Regions from separate parts of the Rheinheimera sp. F8 genome, predicted to be linked through region 1. Evidence: predicted binding sites of a transcription regulator. Region 1 holds the regulator's gene; each other region holds the start of a gene.
What was found. The regulator FNR, encoded in region 1, switches genes on or off when oxygen is low (the NO sensors DNR and NnrR bind a similar motif). The targets are predictions, from matches to a motif close to TTGATNTANATCAA.
Positions count from the first base shown of each region.

Region 2: a site for FNR is predicted at 1,116-1,129, ahead of hemN (oxygen-independent coproporphyrinogen III oxidase). Genes of this name have one in related genera too.
Region 3: a site for FNR is predicted at 1,639-1,652, ahead of ATY27_RS08090 (cytochrome ubiquinol oxidase subunit I). Genes of this name have one in related genera too.

Region 1 is NZ_CP013656.1:3,516,898-3,520,178, reverse strand. Features, by position in the region: gene ttcA (tRNA 2-thiocytidine(32) synthetase TtcA) at 1-80, opposite strand, end outside; gene uspE (universal stress protein UspE) at 178-1,098, opposite strand; gene fnr (fumarate/nitrate reduction transcriptional regulator Fnr) at 1,260-1,979, opposite strand; gene ATY27_RS15700 (sulfite exporter TauE/SafE family protein) at 2,016-2,687, opposite strand; gene ccoS (cbb3-type cytochrome oxidase assembly protein CcoS) at 2,677-2,868, opposite strand; gene ATY27_RS15690 (heavy metal translocating P-type ATPase) at 2,865-3,281, opposite strand, start outside.
Region 2 is NZ_CP013656.1:664,304-667,584, reverse strand. Features, by position in the region: gene ATY27_RS03045 (amidohydrolase family protein) at 1-1,066, opposite strand, end outside; gene hemN (oxygen-independent coproporphyrinogen III oxidase) at 1,186-2,547, shown strand; gene ATY27_RS03035 (DUF1285 domain-containing protein) at 2,569-3,096, opposite strand; gene ATY27_RS03030 (mechanosensitive ion channel domain-containing protein) at 3,190-3,281, shown strand, end outside.
Region 3 is NZ_CP013656.1:1,795,031-1,798,311, forward strand. Features, by position in the region: gene ATY27_RS08080 (NdvB protein) at 1-309, shown strand, start outside; gene ATY27_RS08085 (Gfo/Idh/MocA family oxidoreductase) at 348-1,418, shown strand; gene ATY27_RS08090 (cytochrome ubiquinol oxidase subunit I) at 1,735-3,281, shown strand, end outside.

The sequences.
Region 1 (3,281 bases):
GCCTGGCCGACGCCCCGACGCAGTCTTTTATGCAGTTTATTCAGATTGTATTGCGCTTTGGCTTCAGCGGAGTGTGACATGATGCTACCCAGACAGTAAAAAAGGCGCACATTATAGCGGATCACGCCCGCTTGCCAATTCCAATTCTTGGTTACGGGCGTGGAACATCAGCTGTGATCAGACCGGCGCGTCCGGTTTCAGAGCCAGCACATCGCAATCGAGCCGGTCAATCACGTGTTCGGCGGTATTGCCAATAATGGCCGCTGACAAACCGGTGCGACCAATAGTGCCGATAATCACCATCTCGGCGTCGAGTTCTTTCGCCACCCGTGGGATCACATCTTCCGGCATGCCTTCCCGGACATGCACGGCTTCACTGGTCAGATCAAACTGGCCCGCCAGCGCATTGGCAGCATCCACATGGTGATGGCGCATGCTGTCGTTGTATTCAACCGGATTAAACTCCGGGATCTCAATTGCCACATGAATAGGCGTGCCCGGGTAAGCGTTGACCAGATGTACTTTGGCGTGCAGCATCGCGGCCATCGCCTGGGCCTGGCGAATAATGATGTGATTCAGTGCCTTATGATGGGGTTTTTCACTACCGGCATTGACCGCCGCCAGAATATTGCCTTGCGCCGGCCAGGCATGTTCTTTGACCAGTAACACCGGGCAGGGGCATTTACGCAGGATGTGCCAGTCGGTTGGGGTAAAGATCATCGATTTAAGCACATCGTGGTCATGGGTACCTTTAATCACCAAATCATAGCCATGTTCGGTGACGGTCTGCACTATGGCCTCAAACGGGCGGTTGTGCCAGACCACTTTGGCACTGCAGGTAATGCCTTTGGAGCGGGCGGGGTGCAATAACTCCTGGATCCAAATCTCGCGGTCAGTGATCACAGCCTGGCGCATCGATTCGCGCTCTTCACCGGATAACATGGTGGTCATTTCATAAGAGAAATCGTAGATGGATAAAAAAGCAGTGAGTTTACATGCGGTGTGTTCGGCCAGTTCTATGGCCCTTGCCAGCGCTTTTTGCTGGTCCGTACTGGGATCAAGCACCACCAGCACATCCTGATATGTCGCCATCATCATTCTCCTTTGCAGTCACAGGTACAGAATCAGTGTAGCTAAGTTAAATCGCTTCGTGCTTTGGCATGTTGTGTTGGATCAAGCAAGTGCCGATTGGTTCCCTGGCGTTTGCCTGGACATAAAAAAACCGCCGGAAGGCGGTTTTGTCTGTGCATAGCGCTAAATCAGCGGCCGATTTGCGCCATACCCGCAACCCGACTTAATTCTTCAAAATTCGCAATGGTGATCAGTTTACCATCGACGTGGATTAACTCGTCTTTGTGGAAGCGCCCCAGCAGGCGACTGATGGTTTCGACGGTTAAACCCAGATAGTTGCCGATCTCACCTCGGGTCATGGTCAGGCGAAATTCTTTGCGCGAAAAACCGCGGCTGCCAAAGCGTTGTGCCAGATTGGTTAAAAAGGCGGCCAGTTTTTCTTCAGCAGTTTTGCGGTTCAGCAATAACATCATCTGCTGGTCACCGTGGATATCCTGACTCATCAGACGCATCAGTTGCTGGCGCAGTTTCGGTACCTGGTCTAACAAATGATCGAGGTTATTAAACGGGATCTCACAGACCATGGCGGTTTCCAGCGCCTGCGCGTAGCTTGGGTGTTGCTGATCACCAATGGCGTCAAAGCCAATCACGTCGCCCGGCAAATGGAAACCGGTGATTTGTTCTTCACCCTGTTCGGACAAAGTGTAGGTTTTAAAAGAACCGGTGCGTACTGCGTACAGTGCCTGTAACGGTTTACCGGCTTCGAATAAATGGTCGCCTTTGTGTGACGGCCGCTTACGCTGGATGATTTGATCAAGCTTATCCAGCTCTGAGTCATTTAGGGTGAATGGCAGACACAGCTGGCTGAAGCCACAGTGCTGGCAGTTGATACTTGAAGGTGAACTCATCGCAGGTTTCCAAACTCCATCCAAAGTATGCCCAGCTTAAAAAACCAGAGCCCGAAGTGCAAGGTAAATTGTCTGTAACGCATAAGCAGCTAACACCGCTGCCAGACCATATCGCACCCATTGCTGTTGTTGTAATTGCCGCAGCGCGTCGGCAGTCTGACCCGCCAATAACACCGCAGGCAAAGTACCCAGACCAAACAGTGCCATCCACAATGCGCCCTGTGTGGCGCTACCACTGCCGAGGCTCCAGCTCAGTGCGGAATAAACCAGACCACAAGGCAGATAACCCCAACACAGGCCATAGGCATAAGCTTTAACAGCTGAATCCAGCGGTAACAACCTCTGGCTGATTGGTTGGACCCGGCGCCAAAGCATTTGTCCTGCGCGTTCCAGTTTCAGCAAGCCAAACCATAACCGGCTGATATACAGCGCCATCGCTAATAACATCAAACCTGCCAATAGTTGCAGCCACTGCGGCATCAGGCCGCTACTGCCAACCATGGTTGCACCGATGCCGCCAAATAAGGCGCCGGTCAGTGCATAACTGCTGATCCGGCCAAGCCCCAGCATCAGTTGCAGCCAGCCCCGGCGAGTCCGTGATGGCGGCATCAGCATCTGCAGCGCACCGGCCATGCCGCCACACATCAGCAGACAATGCGCACTGCCAAACAGGCCAACAAAAAAAGCGGCGAAAATATCAGGGCTCACGGGATGATGACGTGCTGTCGGCTGGTGGCGTTGAAGAAGCAGGCTTTTCGTTAAACAGAATACTGAAACCTTCTTTATCCAGGTCGTCAAACTGTTTAGAGCGTACCGCCCAAAAGAACACCGCAATGCCAATCATCACAAAGATGATAGCAATCGGGATCAACACATAGATGATACTCATGCTTTGAGCAACCGTAATGAATTAGAGACCACTAACAATGAACTGCAGGACATGCCGATCACCGCGACATAAGGCGAGACAAAACCGCAGACCGCCAATGGGATAATAACCAGATTGTATCCGGCTGCCCACCACAGATTTTGCCGCACCACGCGATGGGCGCGACGCGCACCGTCAATCAGGGTTTGCAGCTGTTGCAGGTCATTATGCAGCAATACGACGTCGGCCTGGTTCTTTGACAATTCAGTACCGCTGTCGAGCGCAACGGACACATGCGCAGCATGGAAACAAGGACTGTCGTTGATGCCATCGCCGACCATCACCACCGTTTCACCGGCTTGCACCGACTGCTGAATGGCGCTGACTTTTTGCTCTGGACTGCAGCCTTGCCACAATTCATCAATATGCAGCTG
Region 2 (3,281 bases), 1.6 Mb from region 1:
CAAATTCGCGCCAGTTATCGCCATGCATGCCGACACCGGCATCAGTACCAAAGGCGATTTTGACGCCGGCCTTCTGCGCTTTGCTGAACGTGGCCTGGATCAAAGGCCCGATAGTCGCCGCTTTTAACCGCACCATTTCCGGGAAATAGCCTGGTTCTTTCGCTTTTTCGGCGACAAACTTACCGGCGCTGATAGTCGGTACAAAATAAGTGCCGTGCTGTTTCATCAGCTTGATGGTGTTGTCATCCATAAAAGTGCCGTGTTCGATCGACGTCACGCCGGCTTTAATGGCTCGCTCCATGCCTTCTTTACCGTGCGCATGCACCGCAATGGTAAAACCATAGTCTTTGGCGGTGCTGACAATAGCTGCCAGTTCTTCGTCGCTGAACTGTGCGTTCATACCACTTTTCGCCACGCTGAGCACACCACCGGTTGCGGTGATTTTGATCAGATCTGCGCCTTCTTTGTAGCGTTGCCTTACCGCTTTACGCGCATCGTCCGGACCATTAATCACACCATCATCCGGGCCTGGGTCACCCATCCGCAAGTAAGCCACGCCATTGGTCGGATCGGCATGGCCACCGGTGGTGGCAATAGATTTGCCTGCAGTGAAAATACGCGGCCCATTGGCATAACCGGCATTAATTGCCTTACGCAGCGCGGTACTGATCAGGTGGCTGTCGCCCAATTCCCGCACTGTGGTAAAGCCGGCCAGCAGCGTTTTTTCGGCATAAGTCGCACCGCGTAACGCCACATCTGCTTCGTTCATCGTGAAGCCTTCGCTATAAGCACCCGGGCTACTTTGGTAAGAAAAATGCGTATGCATATCCATCAGGCCCGGCAACACCGTTTGCTTGGATAAATCAATCAGGGTGTCCGTGGCAGCAGGCTGGCGAAAACCGGCTTCGATGGCTTTGATCTGGTCGTTTTCAATCACCAGCGTTTGTTTTTGCAGAATTTGTTCGCCTTCCGCTGTGATCACAGTGCCGGCGTGGATCAACGTTGCCGCGTGGCCCGTCAGCGGTAACAGACCGGCCAGCAGCATTGCAGTGGTTATTTTGTTCATTGTTGTTCCCGGGTTATGAGGCTTTGCCTCTTATTGAAAGTCCAATCTGTTGTGTTGGATCAATATGCACTTCAACACAGTCTTTATACTGACGCCATTTCCCCTGTGGCAGATGCGATATGATGACGACATTCCGGGACGAAGCCCTGATCAAAAAATACAACGTCAAAGGCCCCCGTTACACCTCTTACCCCACCGCGTTGTTACTGCGCAGCGGCTTTGCGCCAGAGCGCGCTTTGCAGGCACTGGCAGACACCGGGCCGGCACTGAGCCTCTATCTGCATGTACCGTTTTGTCGGGAGCTTTGTTATTACTGCGGTTGCAACAAAGTGATCAGCCGCGATCAAAGCAAAGCCGACCGTTACCTCGACGCCTTAGCCACCGAGATGGCCTTGTATCAAAGCGCCTGTGCGGCGAAACAAGTGCACCAGCTGCATTTTGGCGGCGGGACCCCGACTTATCTGGATGAAGCGCAGCTGCGCCGGCTGATGCAGTTGCTGCATCAGCATTTCCAGTTCCTGCCAGAGGCTGAGCTTAGCATCGAAATTGATCCCCGCAGTTGTGATGTCGAAAAGCTCAGACTGTTGCGTGAACTGGGCTTTAGCCGCGTCAGTTTTGGCGTGCAGGATTTTGATCTGCAAGTGCAGCAAACAATTAACCGGATCCAGCCCTATAGCATGGTCGAAACCCTGGTCAATGCGGCCCGTGAGCTGCAATTCCGCTCAGTGAATCTGGACCTGGTGTATGGTTTGCCACATCAGGCCACTGAGACTTTCAGCCAAACGCTGGCGCAAGTGGTCACTTTGGATCCGGACCGCGTCTCGTTATTCAGCTACGCGCATTTGCCGGAACGATTCGCCGCACAACGTAAAATTCCCGATGCCGCTTTGCCGGGCGCCACCGAAAAACTCGGGTTACTGGCGCTGGCGATGGACCACCTGCAACAAGCTGGTTTTGTTGCCATCGGCATGGACCATTTCGCCAAAGCCTCAGATCCGCTGACCAAAGCACAGCAGGCACATCAGCTGACCCGTAATTTTCAGGGTTATAGTGTCGATGCCTGCGATGCGTTACTGGGTCTTGGCGTTTCCGCCATTAGTCAGGTCGGCAATGTGATCTGGCAACAACAAAAAGAGTTGAAACACTATTATCAGGCGCTGGAACAACAGCAGAAACTCGCCATTGATAAAGGCCTGACGTTAAGCCGGGATGACCAAATCCGCGCCGATCTGATCGCCCGCATCATGTGCAATTTTGTGCTGGATAGCGCCGCCCTGGCGCAGCAATGGCAGATAAATTTTCAGGATTATTTCGCCGGCTCGCTGGCCCAGCTGGCGCCTTGTCTTGACGATGGTTTGGTGCGTTGGCAAGGCGATGTACTGGAAGTGACAGAGCGCGGCCGGCCCTGGGTGCGGATCATTGCTGCGGCTTTTGATGCTTATTTACTGGGGCAGCAGCAGAGTTATTCCAAGGTTATTTAAACGCGCTTTAATACAACAGTTTCAGCCCAACCGGAACGGGTAAGTGCCACTGTGCAGCCAATACTGGCAGAGACCATCGACGGTTTGTTCCTGTGCCTGCTCTGCCAGCCGGTAATATAAAGTCCGGCTGAATTTGGCGCGTAAGCCGCGTTTTAGTTGCAGATAAGGCAGTAACTGGCCGTTGCCGGCTTCTGGTTGCAACAGCACCGGAAAGTCCGGCCCGGCGATAAAACTCTGCTGCAAATTGCTGGTCAGTTGCAGCCGGCCATCCTCCAGCCATTCGGCATCGACCAATAAAAATGGTGCATCGTCGACTTCGATCTGCACTTGCTCCGCCGGCGTCGTCAGCAGATATCGCCCGTCAACACAACTCAGCACCGCCGCAAACAGCCGCACCAGTTCTGGTCGCTGAATAGGGCTGCCATGGAAATACCAGCTGCCATCGCGATCAATGCGGATCGGCACAGGCCCGCAAAAAGCGGGGTGCCACTGCTCCAGCGGGTAGTCCGTCAGAGCGCCAAGTTGCTGTTGTAATGCAAATAAGTCCATGCTCATCCCACAAAAATGCGTCGGCCAAAGCCGGTCAATGATGTTAGCATATTGTACGACCCCGTCGTCACAGACCCTCATGAGGATGCAGCTATGCAACAAGAAGTGCAGGTGATTACGCAGAGTTTAACTTTTCTGCAGAAGAATCAGGATTTGATCATCGGTTTTGGCCTGAAACTGCTGGT
Region 3 (3,281 bases), 1.7 Mb from region 1:
GCCGGCCGCTCCAGTCAGCTGTTTAATACCGGCACTGTGCATTGGGTGTACCGCTGCCTGATTGAACATCTGTTTGGCCTGAAAGGTGAAGGCAACGGGCTGCGGATCCAGCCGCAGCTGCCGGCGCATTGGCCAGAAGCATCAGTGCGCCGGCAGTTCCGCGGCGCGACTGTTGAACTCAGCCTGACACGACAGGCCGGGATCCAAAGCATGCAGATTTACCTTGGCGAACAGATGTTGGCAGCTAATGTGCTGCCTGACATTGTGGCCGGCCAAACGTACCGCTTGCGGGTTTTGTTGCCGTTGTGATGACAGCCAAACAGTAAAGAGCAATCAAGGAGTCAGCGATGCCGGTATATGACACTGAGTCAGCCCCAACCCCAGCTAAAGTGCGGATTGGGCTGTTGGGCGCGGCGCGGATCAGCGCCCGTGCTGTGCTGGAGCCGGTATTATTGCTGGCCGACCGTGCTGAAGTGGTGGCGGTGGCTGCATCTTCGCAGGCCAAAGCCGATGCCTTTGCGGCGTCACATGGCATTGCCAAAAGTTATGGCAGTTATCAGGCATTGCTGGACGATCCGGACATTGATCTGGTGTACAACGCCTTACCGGCGTCTTTGCATGCGACCTGGAGTATTGCCGCCGCGCGCGCCGGTAAACATGTGCTGTGCGAAAAACCTTTTGCGATGAATGCACTGCAGGCCAAAGCAATGCTGGAAGCTGCTGATAGCCGGCAAGTGCTGTTGCTGGAAGGTTATCACTACCGCTTTCACCCGCTGTTTTTGCAAGTGGAAGCACTGTTGCACAGCGGTGCTCTCGGCGACATTCATACTGCGCGCAGTCATTTTTCGGTGCGGATCCCGGCATTTGCCGGCTCGTTACGCCATGAGCTGGCGCTTGGTGGCGGCGCTTTGATGGATTTGGGTTGTTATCCGCTGCATTGGTTACGCACTTTGTTTGGAGATAGCTATCAGATCCAGCACGCCGGCGCGATTTGTGACAGTCCACAAGTGGACAGCAGTTTCAGCGCCAAGCTGTTATTTATGCCGGCAACAGCACCGGCAGTGACGGCACATCTGGGGTGTTCGATGGCAGAACATCTGGGCACGCAGCATCTGGCTTATCTGCAGCTGGAGGGCACACATGGTTGCCTGACCATTGATAATCTGGTCGCACCACAGCAGGGTTATCAGTTGCAGCTGACAGCGGCCACAGCTGACAGCCCGCTGCAGGGGGAGTCCCGGCAAATACCGCCACAGACCGACGGCCGAACCACATATTTCTACCAGCTGCAACACTTGCTGGATTGCCTGCAGCACGGTGCCACGCCGCTGACCGGCGGCTCGGATGCGCTGACACAAATGCAGGGTATTGACGCTTTGTATCAGGCGGCCGGGCTAATGCCACGACCAGGCAACTAGTCGAATCTTCGCCCACCACGGCAACAGCCGCCGGTTTGCAAAAAAAACATTCCACTTCAATACTTCAGCGGATTTCGCATACGAAAGCCGCTGCGAGTTATTCTGCTGCGATGCGATTTCCTCTCCGACAGTTTGATTCTAATCAAAGTAAACCAGACGCTACAGGCGGACAATAAAACCGCGGGTCTCAAAAGGGGTATCTCTTTGGTGGTCGCAATCTTTGATGCTGATCAACCCAATAGCTTTCAGCAACGACGCTTTCGATTGGTGCACTGTATATTAGTAATTAATTAAGTTAACACACAGGAGACGGTGGATGGATATCGTCGAACTCTCGCGCTTGCAGTTTGCCTTTACGGCAATGTACCACTTCTTATTTGTGCCACTGACGCTTGGTATGACGTTTTTACTGGCGATCATGGAGTCGGTTTATGTGATGACCGGCAAAGAAATTTACCGCGATATGACCAAATTCTGGGGCAAGTTATTTGCCATTAACTTCGCGCTCGGGGTCACCACCGGTATCGCGATGGAATTCCAGTTCGGCACCAACTGGTCCTATTATTCGCATTATGTTGGCGACATTTTTGGCGCGCCGCTGGCGATTGAAGGCCTGATGGCATTTTTCCTCGAATCGACGTTGGTTGGTTTGTTTTTCTTCGGCTGGGACCGCTTAAGCAAGGTGCAGCATTTAGCCGTAACCTGGCTGGTGGCGCTGGGTTCCAACCTGTCGGCCTTGTGGATTCTGATCGCCAATGGCTGGATGCAAAACCCGGTGGGCGCTGAATTTAACTATGTGACGATGCGGATGGAAATGACCAGCTTCAGCGAAGTCATTTTTAACCCGGTAGCGCAGGTCAAATTTGTCCATACCGTGTCGGCTGGTTATGTCACTGGTGCGATGTTTATCTTAGCGATTTCGGCCTGGTATATGCTCAAAGGCCGCGATTTAGCTTTCGCCCGCCGCAGTTTTGCCATCGCTTCGGCCTTTGGTCTGGCGGCGTCTGTGTCGGTAATTGTGCTCGGTGATGAATCCGGTTATGAGCTGGGTGACGTGCAAAAAGTGAAGCTGGCCGCTGTTGAAGCCGAGTGGGACACCCATCCGGCACCGGCATCTTTTACTGTGATTGGTGTGCCAAACAGTGAAACTCAAACCACTGATTACGCCGTCAAAATTCCTTACGCGCTCGGTCTGATTGCGACCCGTTCACTGGATGAACCGGTCAGTGGTCTGAAGGACTTAAAAGAGCAACACCGCGCCCGTATCGTCAACGGTATCGAAGCCTATCGCTTATTGCGTCTGCTGCGTGCTGGTGATACCTCGGCTGAGACCAAAGCGGCTTTTGACAGCGTGAAAAAAGACTTAGGCTATGGCCTGCTAGTCACGGCTTATGCAGAAGACCCAACCAAAGCCACGCCTGAACAGATTCAGGCGGCAGTAGATGGCAGTATCCCAAAAGTGGCGCCGATGTTCTGGAGTTTCCGCATCATGGTCGCGGCGGGTTTTGCCTTGCTGGTGATTTTTGCGCTGAGTTTTTACTACAGCGCGAAACGACTGGAAAAGAAACCAACCTGGTTATTACGCGCCGCGGTACTGGGCTTACCACTGCCGTGGATCGCCTGTGAGGCCGGCTGGTTTGTCGCTGAATATGGCCGTCAGCCCTGGGCGGTCGGTGAAGTATTACCCACCCATCTGGCTGCTTCTGGTTTAACCCCGGCGGAGATCTGGACCAGTCTGATCCTGATTTCAGTGCTCTATACCATTTTCCTGATTATCGAAGTCTGGCTGATGCAGCATTTCGCCCGCAAAGGCCCGTCCAGCCTGCATACCGGCAAATATGATTTCGAAACCGGCAAAGCGAC